DNA from 4 places in the Arthrobacter sp. BE255 genome. Region 4 is predicted to be linked to each of the others. Evidence: predicted binding sites of a transcription regulator. Region 4 holds the regulator's gene; each other region holds the start of a gene.

Region 1 (4,311 bases), on a different contig from region 4:
GACGGATGTTGATCTCCATGCGGTGCAGCCCCAAAACCTGGAAGCAGTGGTCAGTGGCCAGGGCGACGGCCGTAGGCGCGATGCCATGTCCTGCCCGGCCCTGGTCCACCCAGTACCCGAGCGTTGCCATCAGGGCGGAGCCCCACACAATGGATGACACGGTCAGCTGGCCAACTATGGCTGGAGCCGCCGCGCCGGGCCGCCGCTCGGTGATGAGGAACGGCAGTGCCGTGGACTGCGCGGCCTGGATCTTGAGGGATCGCACCATCTGCCGGTAATCGGGCAGGCCTCCCCCGGGCGCCGGGTTGGACGCCTCCCAGGGAGCAAGCCATTCGCTGTTCCGCCCCCGGACTTCGGTCCATTCCTTCTTGTCCCGGTACCGGATGGGACGCAGTACCAGGTCGCCGCACTCCAGCGTGACCGGCCAGATAGGGCCTGCGCGCACGATGCGTTAGTGGGAGAGACCGGCGGTGAAACCGGGCAGCCACTCGCGCAGACCGGGACCAAGGTCATCGCTGTCGATAGCCAGCTGGACGCAGGCCTTGAGGTAGCTGAGCTTGTCACCGGTGTCATAGCGGCGTCCACGGAACACAACACCGTAGACTCCGTGGCCTTCGCCGTCGCCGGCAGCCAGTTCCTGCAGGGCATCGGTGAGCTGGATCTCGCCTCCGCGCCCCGGTCCGGTGCGTTCGAGCACCTCAAAGACCGCCGGGTGCAGGACGTAGCGCCCAATGACGGCGAGGTTGGAGGGCGCATCTTCGACGTCGGGCTTTTCCACCAGCTCGTTGATCCGGACGTAGCTTTCGCCGTCGATTTCCTGGATGTCCGCGCAGCCATAGGCGCTGATCTGGGACGGTTCCACCTCGATCAGGGCCACAACCGAGCCACCGGTTTTGGCCTGGACCTCGATCATGGTGCTCAGCAGCTCGTCACGGGCGTCGATCAGGTCATCGCCCAGCAGGACGGCGAACGGTTCGTAACCAACGTGCTGCTTGGCACGAAGGACCGCGTGGCCAAGGCCATTGGGGTCGCCCTGGCGGACGTAGTGGATGTCACCGAGGTTGCTGGCAGCCTGGATGGATGACAGTTTTGCTGTCTCACCCTTGTCTGCCAGGGTGGCTTCGAGCGCGGGGACCCTGTCGAAGTGGTCTTCGAGGGCGCGCTTGTTGCGGCCCGTGATCATCAGGATGTCGTTAAGGCCAACTTTGACGGCTTCCTCAACGACATACTGGATGGCAGGTTTGTCGACTACCGGGAGCATTTCCTTCGGCATGGCCTTGGTGGCAGGCAGGAACCTGGTGCCGAGTCCCGCAGCGGGAATGACGGCCTTGCGTACTGTCTGGTTAGTGGTAGTCACCGGACTAATCTAGCGGAGGGAACATACAGACAGTAATTATTGGGCGGCCGAAACCCGGCCGGACGACAGGAGGAGCAGCCACTGTGACTGCCGGCAACAGCTCAACCAAGGAAAAGATCCGGGCACTGCACCGGGCTGCCCGCGCGGCCATGGACCCCGCCGCCCGCGAGGCGGCCGGTGCCGGCATAGCGCGCCACGGCCTCGACTGGGCTGACCGCCTTTCGTCGGGGACGCCGTCGACGTTCTGCGTTTACCTCGGTGTGGGTTTCGAACCGCCCACGAGCCCGCTCATTGGCGCCCTTCACGGCCGGGGCCACAGGATTCTGCTGCCGGTCTGCGAACCCGGACGCCGGCTCAGCTGGGTGTTCTGGGCGCCGGGCGGGGAGCTTGTTCGCAGCACATTTGCCCCCATCCTCGAGCCGGCGGGGACCCGGCACGGGCTCGACGTGATGACCGGCGTCTCCGCGCTCTTCCTGCCGGCCACTGCCCTGGACCACGACGGCAACCGCATCGGACAAGGCGGTGGCTATTACGACGTTTTCCTCGATGCGCTCGACGGCGTCCGGCCCGGCCTTCCCTCCGCGGCGATCGTCTACGACCGGGAGGTACTGCCTGCCGGAAGCATTCCTGCCGAGGACTTCGACCGGAAGGTACCCGACGCCCTCACTCCCTCCGGGCTGGTTCACCTGGGCCCGGAGCGGGCATAACTTCCGACGCCGGCAGGCCCCCGCGGCGGGGGTGATAGAATTGGCACTCAGGCCCTGCGACTGCTAATGGACGGTAAACGAACGTCCTGGCAGCACGGGACCTCTCGTTTGTCCAAGAGGAGGAGCACCAGTGCCAACGTATGCGTACGCCTGCAAGGATTGCAGCCATGCCTTCGATATTGTCCAGTCGTTCACGGACAGCACACTGACGTCCTGCCCCGAGTGCCAGGGCACCTTGCGCAAGAAGTTCAACAGTGTCGGCGTGGTCTTCAAGGGCTCCGGTTTCTACCGCACGGACTCCCGGGATGCCAAGGGAAGCACGGTTTCGGCCGCCCCGTCGGCGCCCGCCGCGCCGGCACCCGCCCCGGCCACGGCTGCTGCTGCAAGCTGACGCGCCGGGCCTGTTCCCCAGGCCCCGCTTTACCGCGGCATCCACAGCGATTCCCGGTCCGGTTGTCCACATAGCTTGAGGCCCGCCTGTTCTCCTTGTCCGGCCCGAAATAGCGTGGGCCCATGTCAGCCACAGTGTTTCGCCCTCATCGAAGAACTCCCGCCAGCCGAAAGTCCTCTGCGCCCGGGCGCCCGTCACATGGTGCCCGTCCGCTGCCGGCTGGCCGCCCGCCGGGCCGCCGGCTTGGCCCGTGGCTGGCCCGCAATCGCCGTCTCGCCATAGCGTTCCTGCTCTGCATTGCAGCCGCCGTGGCGGTCCATCAGCTCACTCCGGCGCCTGCGGATTCGGTGACGGCCCTCGCCGCGGCCCGGGACCTTCCGGCCGGTTCCTCGCTGGCGCCCTCGGACGTAGCCGAAGTACAGGTTCCACCGGGCATGATCGCTGCCGGATCGCTTGGGGTCACCGCCGAAGCCGCGGGAAAGCAGCTGGCGGCCCCGCTCCGAAAAGGGCAGCTCCTGACGGACGCCCAGCTGCTGGGTCCCGGTTTGCTCGCGGGGACTCCTCCGGGTTCTGCAGCTGTGCCGCTGCGGATGGCGGACCCTTCCTCCATCCAGCTCGTGTCACCGGGGCAGCTGGTCAACGTGGTCCTCACGTCCGCCAACGGCTATGACCAGCAGGCTGCCTCGGAAGTCCTGGCGACGGCCGTGCCGGTGCTCTGGACCTCGGGCCAGGGCGGTAAAACCGGTGAATGGCTGGGAACAGGCGAGACGGATGGCCTGATCGTGGTGGCGGCCGACCCCGGACAGGCTGCACGGCTGGCGGGCGCCTCCACGCAAGGCAAACTGTTTTTCGTCCTTGTCGGGCCGCCTTCGGGGTGACCCGCCCGCGCCGACTGGCGAGGCCCATGGCGCAGTGGGCGCCGGTCCATCACCCCCAGTGCGGCGGTTTCTGTTCCTTCAGCCATGCGTCGTGGTCGTCATCCGCGCCATCGCCCCAGCGCCGGGGGTCGTCCTCCGCGGCTTTGTTGGGCAGGATGCCGTCCGTTCCGGTGGCAGCCTGGCCGGACGCAGGGGCAGGCGTTTTGGCCGCCTCGCGGGCGTCTTCCTGGCCTGTGCCCTGGCTTGGCACCTGGCCGTCAGCGGCTTCTCCGCCAGCGTGGGCGTCAGCGTTGTGCGTTGGGGCTGGGGCCACGTGGACCGCCTCCTCCTCGTCCGGACGTGCCGCCCGGTTCTGGTAGTTTTCCGGCGCAGCAGGCTGTACCTGCTGCGTGTGGTCAGCCCGGCGGGGAAGGTCAGCCTCCCGGCTGACGCTCCCATAGGCTTCGAGTGAGAGCGGGTCCACGTCGTCGTCGAAGAAATTGGCGGATGCCGTGGCCCGGCCCGGCAGGACCACTTTCTCCAGGCCCAGGTAACCGGCAATGCGGTCGGCGCAGGCCGAAGGGTCGGTGAAAACCTCGATGGTCCACAGCGGCATATACCGCCAGCCCAGGCGCTCCAGGAGCTGCGGCCGGAGCCGGCTCCGCTCCCGGACGCTCATGGTGCGGTACTGGTCGGTGCCGTCTGATTCGATGGCCACCGGCCACGGCGTCTCGGGGTCGTCCTGGCCCATGGTGCTGAGGGGGTCGGCTGCCGCCACCACGTCGATGACGCCGTCGTACTGGTGCCAGACGCGGGCACCGCGGGCCCGCAGGCGGTCCCCGAGGTCGGCCACCAGCGGATCCGCTCCGAGCGCCTGCTCGCTGGCGGCCGCCCGGGACGCAGGGGTGCCGAGGTTGGTGTTCCCCGCGATCTCCCGGTCCAGGAGCTCGTAGAGGTCAACGGCGCCGTGGGCCAGCCTGGTGTGGTCCAGGTCTTCGG
Region 2 (4,311 bases), on a different contig from region 4:
CTGGACGCATGGGCATCATCGTCGCGAACCTGTTCATTACCCTCGACGGCGTCTACCAGGCGCCCGGCGGCCGGGAGGAAGACCCCGAGGGCGGCTTCGCCTTCGGCGGCTGGCAGGCGCCGGTGTCCGATGACGAAGCCGGCGCGGCCATCGGCGCCGAGATCGAACGCATCGATGCCCTGCTTCTCGGCCGGAAGACTTACGACATCTTCGCCGCCTACTGGCCGCACCAGTCCGACGACATCGGCGGCACGCTCAACCGGGTGCCCAAGTTCGTCGTCTCCAGCACGCTGGCTGATCCGACATGGGCGGGCACCACCGTACTGCCTGACGCCGCGGCCGCGGGCCGGCTCCGTGAGGAGTACGGCCAGGTGCACATGTTCGGCAGCGGCGTCCTCATCCGTTCACTCCTCGCTGCAGACGTCCTGGACCGCCTCCACCTGTGGCTCTATCCGATCACCCTTGGCCAGGGGAAGCGCCTTTTCGACGACGCGACGATCCCCGGTTCCTTTCGCCTGGCGGAGCCGGCCCGCAGCTTCCCCAAGGGCGCGGTGTCGCTGGTGTACGAGCGCGCGGGCGACGTCGAGACGCGGGACATGTAAGTCCCGGGCACAAAAAACCGGCCCAGCGGAAGCTGGACCGGTTTTTTGTGTACGAAGGACTGCGCTCAGGCGTCAGCTCAGTGGCTGTGACCTGCGTGCTCGTCTTCTTCAGCCGGCTTCTCCACCACGAGGGTCTCGGTGGTGAGGACCAGCGCGGCGATGGACGCTGCGTTGCGCAGGGCTGCACGGGTGACCTTGACCGGGTCGATGACACCGGCGCCGATCAGGTCCTCGTACACGCCGGACTTGGCGTTGAAACCGTTGTTGGTCTCGAGCTCTGCAACCTTGGCCGTGACAACGTAGCCGTCGAACCCGGCGTTCTGGGCGATCCAGCGCAGCGGCTGGACCAGGGCGCGGCGGACGATGCCAACAGCGGCTGCGGCGTCGCCTTCGAGGGCCTTGACTGCAGGGTCCTCGTCGAGTGCCTTCAGGGCGTGGATCAGCGCGGAACCGCCACCGGCCACGATGCCTTCTTCGAGGGCGGCGCGGGTGGAGGACACAGCATCTTCGATACGGTGCTTCTTTTCCTTCAGCTCAACCTCGGTGGCTGCGCCAACCTTGATCACGCCGATGCCGCCGGCCAACTTGGCCAGGCGTTCCTGCAGCTTTTCCTTGTCCCAGTCGGAGTCGGTGCGGGCCAGCTCGGCGCGCAGCTGGGAAACCCGGGCTGCGACGTCTTCTGCGGAACCGGCACCGTCAACGATGGTGGTGTTGTCCTTGGTGACCGTGATGCGGCGGGCAGTACCCAGCACCTCAAGGCCAACGGTGTCCAGGCTCAGGCCCAGTTCCGGGGAGACAACCTGCGCACCGGTAAGGGTGGCGATGTCCTGCAGCATGGCCTTGCGGCGGTCGCCGAAGCCCGGAGCCTTGACGGCAACCACGTTCAGGGTGCCGCGGATGCGGTTGACGATCAGCGTGGACAGCGCCTCGCCGTCGACGTCTTCGGCAATGATGAACAGCGGCTTGGAGCTCTGCAGCGCCTTCTCCAGCAGCGGCAGGAAGTCCTGGACCGAGGAGATCTTGCCCTGGTTGATCAGGATGAGGGCGTCTTCGAGGACGGCTTCCTGGCGTTCTGCGTCGGTGACGAAGTACGGGGACAGGTAGCCCTTGTCGAACTGCATGCCTTCGGTGAGGACCAGTTCGGTCTGCGTGGTGGAGGACTCCTCGATGGTGATCACACCATCCTTGCCGACCTTGCCGAATGCCTCGGCGAGGAGCTCGCCGATTTCGTCGCTCTGGGCGGAGATGGCTGCAACGCTGGCAACCTGGGTGCCCTCAACCGGACGGGCGTTCTCGAGCAGGCGGGCGGCGACGGCTTCAACGGAAACCTCGATGCCGCGCTTGATCTGGCCGGGGGCAGCGCCGGCAGCAACGTTACGCAGGCCTTCCTTGACCAGTGCCTGTGCCAGAACGGTGGCTGTGGTGGTGCCGTCGCCGGCAACATCGTTGGTCTTCGTGGCGACTTCCTTGGCCAGCTGCGCGCCAAGGTTCTCGTACGGGTCGTCCAGTTCGATTTCACGGGCGATGGTGACACCGTCGTTGGTGATTGTGGGAGCGCCCCACTTCTTGTCGAGGACGACGTTGCGGCCGCGGGGGCCGAGCGTCACCTTGACAGTATTGGCGAGCTTATCGATGCCGGCTTCAAGCGACCGGCGGGCAGCGTCGTTAAACGCAAGCTGCTTTGCCATGGTTGTGTCCTTTCAAGACAGAAACCCCGCGCTGCCGGCCAGCAAAAGCATGACCAGCGGCACGGGGATCCAAAGAGTTACTTTACGACGATCGCCAGAACGTCGCGGGCGGACAGCACGAGGTACTCGGTGCCGCCGGTCTTGACTTCGGTTCCGCCGTACTTGGAGTAGATAACGACGTCGCCAACGGCTACGTCGACAGGAACGCGGTTGCCATCTTCAAAGCGGCCGGGTCCGACTGCAACAACTTCGCCTTCCTGCGGCTTCTCCTGTGCGGAGTCCGGGATGACCAGGCCGGAAGCCGTGGTCTGCTCGGCTTCGAGCGGGCGGACAACAATACGATCCTCAAGAGGCTTAATAGAGACCGACACTCGGACCTCTCCTTTTCGTCAGCAAATTCATGGACTGGAGAGCTGCTGCCCGTGGCTGGCAAACCGTCGTCGCGGTGCCGGCAGCAGCCTGGCTGGCAGCTCTTCATGTGTTAGCACCCTCCTAGGGAGAGTGCTAATGATGACTCTATGTAAGTGGTTAGCACTCGGTCAAGGCGAGTGCCAGAATTTTGCCCCCGGTGAACAGTCCCAAACAGTCTCAGCGCCCGGCGAGGTCATCGAAATCGACGTCCTCGTCACCTTCGTTGCCCTCGTCCACGGCGTTGCCCCGCTGGAGATAGAGGATGACGGCGCCGGCTGCAGCGGCCAGCAGCGAAACCACCAGCAGGATAATGCCGCCTAACCGGGCCCCGGCATAGAGGTCCCTGATCTCGCGTGCCTCGTCGGTGGCGTCCTGGATGTTCTTGCCGCCCACGGAGTAGACCGTGGCGTTGAAGGTGTCCAGGAAGAAGATGATCACCAGGAGTGCGGTGCAGACCACGGCCACAGCAGCTCCCGCGATCAGTGCGGGACGGGCGAACTTCACCAGGCCTGGGTGGTTCGGATGTGGCTGTTCGGACGGCTGTAGGCCTGCGCGCTCTTCCATGCCTTCAACCCTATCGGCATCCCGCCGCCGTGCTCCTCCACTACGCTTGAACCCATGGCTCAAGCACCGCAGGACCAGATCGCACCACTGCTCACGAGCGAAGGCTGGGACCTGCTGGCGTCCCTTGGCCCGTACCGCGAGGACACCTCGTTCGAGCTGAATTCCTCGCTCCGCAAGGCCGGCCACTCCCCCGCACTGGTGTCCGCTGTCCTCACCCAGTCCAGGCTCCGCACCAAGGCCGAACTGAAGTTCGGTGAATTCGCCCGGAGCATGCTCTTCACCCAGGCCGGGCTGGAACAGGCCACCCGGCTGAACGTTGCCGCCCGGCACGCCGAACGGTTCGCGCAGGCCGGGATCGGCCACGTCGCGGACCTCGGCTGCGGGCTGGCCGCCGACTCGCTGGCCCTCGCCTCGATGGACATCACCGTCACGGCCGTGGAAATGGACGAGACCACTGCCGCCTGCGCCACGGTGAACCTCATCCCGTTCCCCAACGCCACCGTGGTGCACTCCGACGCGATGTCGGTCCCGCTGGACGGGATCGACGGCGTCTGGCTGGATCCGGCACGCCGTGTCACCTCCACGTCGGGAACCAGGCGGATCTGGGATCCGGAGGCCTTCTCCCCGCCGCTGTCCTTTGTGGAGTCGCTGGCCGCGTCCGGCCGCGCGGTGGGGGTCAAAATGGGTCCCGGGATGCCGCACGAATCGGTGCCGGCGGATTGTGAGGCGCAGTGGGTCTCCGTGGGCGGCGACGTCACCGAGGTGACGCTGTGGTTCAACGCGGTGCGCCGGCCGGGGATCCGCCGGGCAGCGTTGCTTTTGGGGCCACAGGGCGCCGCGGAAATCACCAGCGCTGAGGATTTCGACGGCGGTCCGGTCGCCCCGGTGGGCGCGGTGGAGGGCTACCTGTACGAGCCCGACGGCGCCGTGATCCGCGCGGGGCTGGTGGCCGACGTCGCACTCGAACTGGGCGGGCACCTGGTGGACGAGCACATCGCTTACATCTGTGCCCCCGACCTGGTGGACACGCCCTACGCCCGGGCCTA
Region 3 (4,311 bases), on a different contig from region 4:
TCCGGTGACGACGTCTTTGTCCACTGGTCCGCGATCCAGGGCGAGGGCTACCGTGCACTCGACGAGGGCCAGCGCGTGGAGCTGGAAATCGGCGAAGGCGAGAAGGGCCCGCAGGCCGAAAGCGTCCGGCCGGCCGAGTGAAGTCCTTGAGTTTCCGCTCGTCCCTTCTCCGCCTGCCCGCAACGTCGGCCCTCCTGCTTGCGCTGGCCGGGTGTGGCGCCGCGGCGGGAAATGCCCGGCTGGATTCGGTGGAAGCCTCGGGCGACGGAACACTGCGCGTTGGCCTGATCCTGGACAGCACCGGAGCCCAGGACTTCCTCAACGACTCACAGCTTGCCGCGGCCAAACTTGCCGTGCAGGAAATCAACAGCACCGGCGGCCACAAGGGCAAGCCGGTCGAACTGCTGCCCCAGCCGGCAGGCGACTCCGACGCGCAGGCCAGGGAGCTGGCCGCCGCCAAGGCCGACGTCGTGATCGGACCCACCGATTCCAGCCACGCTGCCGCCGTCATAGACGTTCTGTCTGCCGCACGGATTCCGCTCATCTCGCCGGCCAACTCTGCGGCAGGGCTGAGCAAGTACAAAAGCGGCGGCTACTACTTCCGCACCGCAGCAGCCGACGTCGCCCAGGCTTCGGTGCTCGTGAAACTCGCCAAAGACGGCGGCGCGAAGACTCTGGCGATTGTCCACCAGGACAGCACCTACGGCAAGGAGGTCTCCGCCGCAGTGGCCAGTGCAGCCAAGGGGGCCGGCCTGGAGACCTCCAGCACGTCAGCGTTCAAGCCGGGTGAGGCGCGGCAGGCCGCCGCTGCGGCCCGGACGGCTGCCCCTGATGCGGTGGTGCTCATCGCGCGGGACGATGCACAGGGGGCCATCGCCGAACTGAACAATGCGGGCCTGTCCGGGAGCAAGATCATCCTCAGCGACGGAGCGTTCGGCCAGTATGGTTCGGGGCTGGGATCCAAGGCGCTCGACGGCGCCCGGGCGGTGGTGCCGGGCGTGTTCCCCTCCGTGGATTTCCAGGCCCGGCTCCTTGCAGTCGATCCGTCGCTGAAGGACCTCTCCTACGCTGCTGAGGCCTATGACGCCGTGACGCTGGCTGTCCTGGCGGCCGCGGCGGCAGACGACGACTCGGGCCGCTCCATCGCCGCACACCTGATTGCCGTCTCCGGCGGCACTGCTCCGGGGACGGAAACGAAGCAGGCTGCCGCCTGCCCGTCCTACAAGGATTGCGTGTCAGCGCTCAGGACCGGAGCCGGCGCCAATTACGACGGGCAATCCGGTCCGATCGGATTCGACGCCAACGGGGACATCACTTCCGCGAACTTCGTGGTGTTCACTTACGGCGCGGACAACAGGGCCAAGCTCAGCGGGCGTGAAGCGGCGGGGCGGGCCGCCGGCTGATCGCCCGGAGCGAAACGAGGGCCCGCAGACACTGGTTTCGGGGACTATTCGCTTGCACTCTCACCTATGGAGTGCTAATTATTGACTTAGCACTCTTACGCACCGACTGCTAAAGCGACGCCCGGCCCAGGCCGGTTCCGGAGCCCAGGCGCCGGTCGAGGAGCGAAAGAAACACCTTGCTGGAGTGAGATCCGGATCCTGCGGCGTACAGAGGCCGCCGGCGAAGGATCGTCCGTCGCGGGCACTGCAGTGGGTTCATTCTTAACGTCTGTCCCGAAAGGACTACTGCCGTTATGGCCAAGATCATTGCATTTGATGAAGAGGCACGCCGCGGCCTTGAGCGGGGCCTGAACATCCTCGCCGACGCCGTTAAGGTCACCCTCGGCCCGCGTGGACGCAACGTCGTCCTCGAAAAGAAGTGGGGCGCCCCCACGATCACCAACGATGGTGTTTCCATCGCCAAGGAGATCGAGCTGGACGATCCTTACGAGAAGATCGGCGCCGAGCTGGTCAAGGAAGTTGCCAAGAAGACCGATGACGTCGCCGGCGACGGAACCACCACGGCCACCGTCCTGGCCCAGGCACTGGTCAAGGAAGGCCTGCGCAACGTTGCGGCCGGCGCTGACCCGCTGTCCCTCAAGCGCGGCATCGAGAAGGCTGTAGAAGCCGTCACGGTGGAGCTGCTTGCTTCGGCCAAGGAAATCGAAACCAAGGAAGAGATCGCCGCCACGGCTTCCATCTCTGCCGGCGACGACGAAATCGGCGCCCTCATTGCCGAGGCCCTGGACAAGGTTGGCAAGGAAGGTGTTATCACCGTCGAGGAGTCCAACACCTTCGGCCTGGAGCTGGAACTCACCGAAGGCATGCGCTTCGACAAGGGTTACATCTCCGCGTACTTCGTCACCGACGCCGATCGCCAGGAAACGGTCCTCGAGGACCCGTACATCCTGATCGTCAACTCCAAGATCTCCAACGTCAAGGAACTGGTTGCTGTCCTGGAAAAGGTCATGCAGTCCAACAAGCCGCTGCTGATCATTGCTGAGGACATTGAGGGCGAGGCCCTGGCCACCCTGATCGTCAACAAGATCCGTGGCACCTTCAAGTCCGTTGCCGTCAAGGCTCCGGGCTTCGGCGACCGCCGCAAGGCACAGCTGGCCGACATCGCCGTTCTGACCGGCGGCCAGGTCATTGCCGAGGAAGTCGGCCTCAAGCTTGAGACCGCTGGCCTGGAGCTCCTGGGACGCGCCCGCAAGGTTGTTGTCACCAAGGACGAAACCACCATTGTTGAAGGTGCCGGCGACGCCGACCAGATCGCTGGCCGCGTTTCCCAGATCCGCGCCGAGATCGAGAACTCCGATTCCGACTACGACCGCGAGAAGCTGCAGGAACGCCTGGCCAAGCTGGCCGGCGGCGTTGCAGTCATCAAGGCCGGAGCCGCAACCGAGGTTGAGCTCAAGGAACGCAAGCACCGCATTGAGGACGCTGTCCGCAACGCGAAGGCTGCCGTTGAAGAAGGCATCGTCGCCGGTGGTGGCGTTGCACTGATCCAGGCCGGCGCCAAGGCGTTCGCGAACCTGAACCTGACCGGTGACGAAGCAACGGGTGCGAACATCGTCCGCGTTGCCATCGACGCCCCGCTGAAGCAGATCGCCTTCAACGCCGGCCTCGAGCCGGGCGTTGTCGTCGACAAGGTCCGCGGCCTGCCCGCCGGCCACGGCCTGAACGCAGCAACCGGCGAATACGTCGACCTGCTGGCTGCCGGCATCAACGACCCCGTCAAGGTGACCCGCTCTGCACTGCAGAACGCGGCCTCCATCGCCGGTCTGTTCCTCACCACCGAGGCCGTAGTGGCCGACAAGCCGGAGAAGAACGCTCCGGCCATGGGTGGCGGCGACGACATGGGCGGCATGGGCGGCTTCTAGTCCCCAGCGCCCGGACTGCGTTCCGCGCAAACCATAATGCGGCCCCCTCCACTGGAGGGGGCCGCATTATTTATTGTTGGTGACGGGTGCTTTGTTGCCAGGGTGGCAGGCTTCCGGGCTCCGCTATTTGCGGGCCGTTGCCAGCATTCCTTCGACTTCCTTCTTGAATGCCTCGGCGGCTGCCTTCGGAGACATCCGGTCATACAGGACTTCGTCGGTGAAGCGCTTGATGACGTTCTGGACGCTGCCTGCGCCGACGGGCGGGACGGGAGGCGCGTCGGCGACATCCGGCGCGATGTCCTTCAGGAAGGCCACCACGGTGGTGTCCGCGGGCTTGAGACTGGGCGTGATCTTCTCCACGATCTCAGAGTTGCTCGGCACCCCGCGGTCTGTCATGAGGATGGCGCCTGCCGCCGGGCTGTTGGCCAGGTAGTTGATGAATGTTGCAGCCGCTTCCGGGTGCTTGGACCGTGAGGACGCTGACCAGAACATCGTGGGCTTGTAGTACATGCCGTTGTCAGCAGACTTGCCGTCGACACTGGGGGCGCGGAGCATCTTGATGCCGCTCCCCGTGGTGGTTTCCAGCGAACCCAGCTGGTTGGTCCACCACCAGGCCATGCCGACCCGGTTGGTGCCGAACAGGCTCTCCTCAAGGCCGGCGCCGGAGTCCTCGGTGGCTACCGTGGCCGGCGGGCTGGCCTTGGAGTCACGCTGCTCCTTGAGGCGTTCCCAGAACGAGGCTGCCGTAGAGGTGTCGAAATCCAGTTTCCCGTCCTGGGAGTACAGGTTCTCGCCATGCTGCCGCAGCCAGATGATGAGGTCTGCCTCGTTGCTGCCATAGGCGGCACCATAGTTCTTCCCGTCACCGGCAGCGCTGAGCTTCGCTGCCGTGTCCATGAAGTCATCCCAGGTCCATTTGGTGTCGTCGGGGACAGGCACGTTGGCTGCCTCGAAGACCTTCGTGTTGGCCATGATGACGTACGCGT
Region 4 (4,311 bases):
GGCACACGGGACATGGAACGGATCATGCTCGAGGCGCGCCTCGTCACCGGTGTTGGCATCAGGTCGCTGGGGGAGTCGGGCCGGAAAGAAGTGGCCGGACTCATCGCGGACGGGCTGGTGGAGCCTGCACAGGCATTTTGGGGACAGCTGGTGCTGACGCTGAAGGGCCGGCTGCTCGCCGACGCCGTGGTCCGCAGGATCCTGCCGGACTGAACGGCGCAAAGCAACGCGGGGTCACTTCCCGCCCAATATCCCTGCCGGATTGGGACAGAAGTGACCCCGCGTTGCTTTTGAGTGCGGTTACTTGATCCAGCGCAGGTTGTACTGGTAGCGGTGCGGCTGGCCGCGGTTCACGTGGATGCCGGCAGCAACGGAATAGCACGTCAGCGCGATCCAGATCAGCGTGGCAATGACGGCGAAGATGTTGCCGATCACGGGGATGAATACCAGCAGGTTGGCCACCACGGCCGCGATGGTGGGAGGCAGGCTGAAGTTCAGCGCTTCCTTGGATTCCTGGGCGGTAAACGGCCCGCGGTCCCGGAAGATGAGGTAGATCAGCAGCGACGGAACGCACCCGAGAATGCCGCCGAAGTGAGCCAGCGTAGCCCACTGCCGGTCTTCACTGGCCGTCAGGGGCAGCGCGTTTGCCGGAACGCCATGGTACTCGGAGCGGCCCTGGCCGCCCTGGTTGTCCCTGTGTTCGCGTGCGTTTTCTGCCACGGTGTGTCTTCCTTCGAAAATGCAATGGTGCGCTGATGTAGAACATTCAAACTTACAGGGTGCCGGGCCCAAGTGCAGCGGCACCTGCAGTACCAAGAATACTGCTAGGGAACGGTCAGGAAGTCGATGACTTCTTCCACCCTGCCCAGCAGCGAGGCTTCCAGGTCTGCGTAGCTGCGGACCGCGCCCAGCAGTTTTTGCCAGCCCAGGCCGATGTCTTCCTTAGTGGAGTGGGGCCAGCCGAACGCCGCCAGGATGCCTGTCTTCCAGTCCTGGCCACGGGGGATGACGGGCCAGCTTTCAATTCCCAGCACGTTAGGCCGGATGGCCTGCCACACGTCGACATAGGGATGGCCAACGATGAGGACATTGCCCGCTGCCCCCGGGGAGGCCATCACGGCGTCCGCGATCCGGGACTCCTTGGAGTCCGGCACCAGGTGGTCAACAAGCACGCCGAGCCTGCGGCCGGGACCCGGGGAGAAGTCCGCCACGGCGGCGGCCAGATCATCAATGCCGTGCAAGGGCTCGACGACGATGCCCTCCACCCGAAGGTCGTCTCCCCAGACCTTTTCCACCAGTTCGGCGTCGTGCTTGCCCTCCACCCAGATCCGGCTGGCCTTCGCCACCTGTGCCCGCTGCCCGGCGACACGGACCGAACCGGAGGCCGTCCGGCCGGCCGGGGCGGTGGCCTGCCGGGGTGCCGGCGGCATGAGCCGGATGGGCTGCCCTTCGAGGAGGAAGCCGTAGCCAAGCCGGAAGGAACGCGATTTGCCGCGCCGGTCCTCCAACGCCACGACATGCATGCCGCCGGATTTTTCGACCCTCGTCACGGCCCCCACCCAGCCTGACTGGACATCCTCCAGGACCATGCCCCGCTCCACCGGCACTTCCGGGAGCTGGCTCCGGACGGGAGCGGCGATCTCCTGGGGGCCCCAGTTCTGGTATTGCATGGATGTGTTCCGCCTTGCCTAGGTCCTGGCCCGGAATTTCGCCCGGAGCGGTACCAATGCTAACAACGGGGTGAGTCATATTAGACTGTTAGCACTTAGGCATGTCGAGTGCTAAGCCGCGGCCGGTGCGCCCGGCGGGGGCAAACCCGGTGCCCGTGATCCTGGATGGAGGTGGAGTGTGAGCGAGCCGCGCAAACTTGAAGTCCTGCGTGCCATCGTGGAGGACTACGTGCACTCCCGCGAACCGGTGGGGTCCAAGGCGCTGGTTGAACGCCACCATCTGGGCGTGTCCAGCGCCACCATCCGCAACGATATGGCGGCACTGGAGGATGACGGCCTCATCACAGCGCCGCATACCAGCGCCGGCCGCATCCCCACGGACAAGGGCTACCGGCTGTTTGTGGACCAGATCTCTGCAATGAAACCGCTGTCACAGGCTGAACGCCGCGCCATCCAGACGCTCCTCGAAGGCTCGGATGATCTCGACGACGTCCTGGAGCGCACCGTCCGGCTGCTGTCACAGCTGACCAACCAGGTGGCAGTGGTCCAGTACCCGCACCTGAGCCGCGCCACGATCCGCCACATCGAGTTTGTGCTCCTGGCCCCCCGCCAGGTCCTTGTTGTCCTCATCGCCAACACCGGCAAGGTGGAGCAAAAAGTGGTCGACGTCGGGCAGGACCTGGGCGACGACGCCCTCGCCGGCATCCGGGGCAGGTTCCTCGGCTCGCTCGCCGGAACCCCGCTCAGCCAGCTGACCCAGTCGCTGCCCGCGGTGGTTTCCGGGATTGGCCCGGGGCAGCGGCCGGCGGCGCAGGCCCTGGCCCACGGCCTTGAGGTCCTTGCCCACAACAGCCGCGAAGACCGCATGGTCATGGCCGGCACCGCCAACCTCGCCAGGTCCAACGTTGACTTCCCGCTCAGTATCGGCCCGGTGCTTGAAGCACTTGAGGAACAGGTGGTCATGCTGCGCCTGCTCAGCGAGATGGCGCAGGATCCCCGCGGCGTGACGGTCAGCATCGGGCGCGAAAACCCATACGACGGGCTCGCCGAAGCATCGGTGGTCGCCACGGCGTACGGCCCGGACAGCACGGCCAAGATCGGGGTACTCGGCCCCACCCGGATGGATTACCCCACCACCATGGCGGCAGTCAGGGCCGTGGCCCGCTACCTGTCAAGGATTCTGGGCCCCTGACCGCACCTGGCCGGGCCCCAGGCAAGAAGAGCAGTGCAAGCAGTCCGACTGCAGCAGGACAAACAGGAAGAGATACGAACTTTGAGCAGCCACTACGACGTCCTTGGAGTCTCACCGGAAGCCACCGGGGAAGAGATCAAGAAGGCCTACCGCAAGCTGGCCCGCACGCTTCACCCGGATGTCAACCCCGGTGAGGACGCTTCGGACCGCTTCAAGGCCGTGACCCACGCCTACGAGGTGCTTTCCGACCCGCAGAAGCGCAGGGTCTATGACACCACCGGCAACGAAAACGGCACTGACAATGGCTTCGGCGGCGGCGGTTACGCCGGGCAGGGCTTCGCCTTCCAGGACATCTTTGACACCTTCTTCGGCGCCGGAGGATCCGCCGGTCCGGCGTCGCGCGTCCGGCGCGGGCAGGATGCCCTCATCAGCGTCAGGATCGAACTCCGCGACGCCGTCTTCGGGGTCAACAAGAAACTCGAAGTGGACACCGCCGTCGTCTGCCCCACCTGTAACGGCTCCTGCTGCCGGGAGGGCAGCCACCCGGAACGCTGCGACATCTGCGGCGGCAGCGGACAGGTCCAGCGGGCGGTGCGGTCCATCCTGGGCCAGGTCATGACGGCGGCGCCGTGCGGTAGCTGCGAAGGTTTCGGCACCGTGATCAAGGACCCCTGCAACGAATGCAGCGGGCAGGGCCGGATCCGCAGCCGGCGTTCGATGACCATCAAGGTCCCCGCCGGCGTTGCCACCGGAACCCGGATCCAGCTTTCAGGCCAGGGCGAGGCAGGCCCGGCAGGGGGCCCCGCCGGCGATCTTTACGTTGAGATCCGGGTCAACAACGACGCCACCTATGTGCGTGACGGCGACGACCTGCATGCCACACTGAACATCCCGATGACCGCAGCGGCGCTGGGCACGGAAGTGTCCCTGGAGACGTTCGACGGGTTGCAGGAAATCGACGTCAAGTCGGGTACCCAGTCAGGCGAGATCATCACGTTGCGTGGCCTGGGTGTGACCCACCTTCGCGGCTACGGCCGCGGCGACCTCAAGGTGCACCTCCAGGTGGAGACGCCGGCCAAGCTCGATTCGGCACAGGAAGACCTGCTGCGGCAGTTGGCGAAGCTGCGCGGCGAACAGTTCACGGAGGGCAAACTTGCCGCCAGCGGCGGCGTCTTCGCCAAGCTCCGGGACCGGCTCGGTAACCTGTAGCGGTGAGCAATCCGGTTTTCTTCAGCGCTGCCGGGACGCTGGACCACCTGGTCCCCGGCGCCCAATTTGTCCTGCAGGGGCCCGAGGCCCGGCACGCCGTGGCGGTCAAACGGCTTGCCCCCGGCGAGTCCGTGGACATCGCGGACGGCGCCGGCAAACGGCTGACCGGAACGGTGGTGGCCGCATCACCGTCCGAACTGACAGTTGAGTGCTCCGCGCTGACGGCCGAAGAAAAACCTG

What was found. The regulator HrcA, encoded in region 4, represses chaperone genes, less so after heat shock. The targets are predictions, from matches to a motif close to TTNGCACTCGNNNNNNNCGAGTGCNAA.
Region 1: J2X42_RS01345 (FmdB family zinc ribbon protein) is a predicted target of HrcA. The motif match lies at 2,105-2,131, and genes of this name have one in related genera.
Region 2: groES (co-chaperone GroES) is a predicted target of HrcA. The motif match lies at 2,819-2,845, and genes of this name have one in related genera.
Region 3: groL (chaperonin GroEL) is a predicted target of HrcA. The motif match lies at 1,490-1,516, and genes of this name have one in related genera.

Annotation. Positions count from the first base shown of each region.
Region 1 covers NZ_JAVDWK010000001.1:281,088-285,398, reverse strand. The annotation lists gene J2X42_RS01360 (GNAT family protein) at 1-445, opposite strand, end outside; gene galU (UTP--glucose-1-phosphate uridylyltransferase GalU) at 452-1,357, opposite strand; gene J2X42_RS01350 (5-formyltetrahydrofolate cyclo-ligase) at 1,441-2,064, shown strand; gene J2X42_RS01345 (FmdB family zinc ribbon protein) at 2,195-2,455, shown strand; gene J2X42_RS01340 (RcpC/CpaB family pilus assembly protein) at 2,764-3,333, shown strand; gene J2X42_RS01335 (AAA family ATPase) at 3,383-4,311, opposite strand, start outside.
Region 2 covers NZ_JAVDWK010000001.1:254,960-259,270, reverse strand. The annotation lists gene J2X42_RS01260 (dihydrofolate reductase family protein) at 9-602, shown strand; gene groL (chaperonin GroEL) at 680-2,290, opposite strand; gene groES (co-chaperone GroES) at 2,368-2,661, opposite strand; gene J2X42_RS01245 (hypothetical protein) at 2,879-3,265, opposite strand; gene J2X42_RS01240 (class I SAM-dependent methyltransferase) at 3,320-4,311, shown strand, end outside.
Region 3 covers NZ_JAVDWK010000010.1:163,062-167,372, reverse strand. The annotation lists gene J2X42_RS16945 (cold-shock protein) at 1-141, shown strand, start outside; gene J2X42_RS16940 (ABC transporter substrate-binding protein) at 138-1,403, shown strand; gene groL (chaperonin GroEL) at 1,697-3,325, shown strand; gene J2X42_RS16930 (extracellular solute-binding protein) at 3,449-4,311, opposite strand, start outside.
Region 4 covers NZ_JAVDWK010000003.1:259,727-264,037, forward strand. The annotation lists gene hemW (radical SAM family heme chaperone HemW) at 1-213, shown strand, start outside; gene J2X42_RS07510 (DUF4870 domain-containing protein) at 301-720, opposite strand; gene J2X42_RS07515 (DUF3097 domain-containing protein) at 825-1,670, opposite strand; gene hrcA (heat-inducible transcriptional repressor HrcA) at 1,849-2,862, shown strand; gene dnaJ (molecular chaperone DnaJ) at 2,944-4,071, shown strand; gene J2X42_RS07530 (16S rRNA (uracil(1498)-N(3))-methyltransferase) at 4,074-4,311, shown strand, end outside.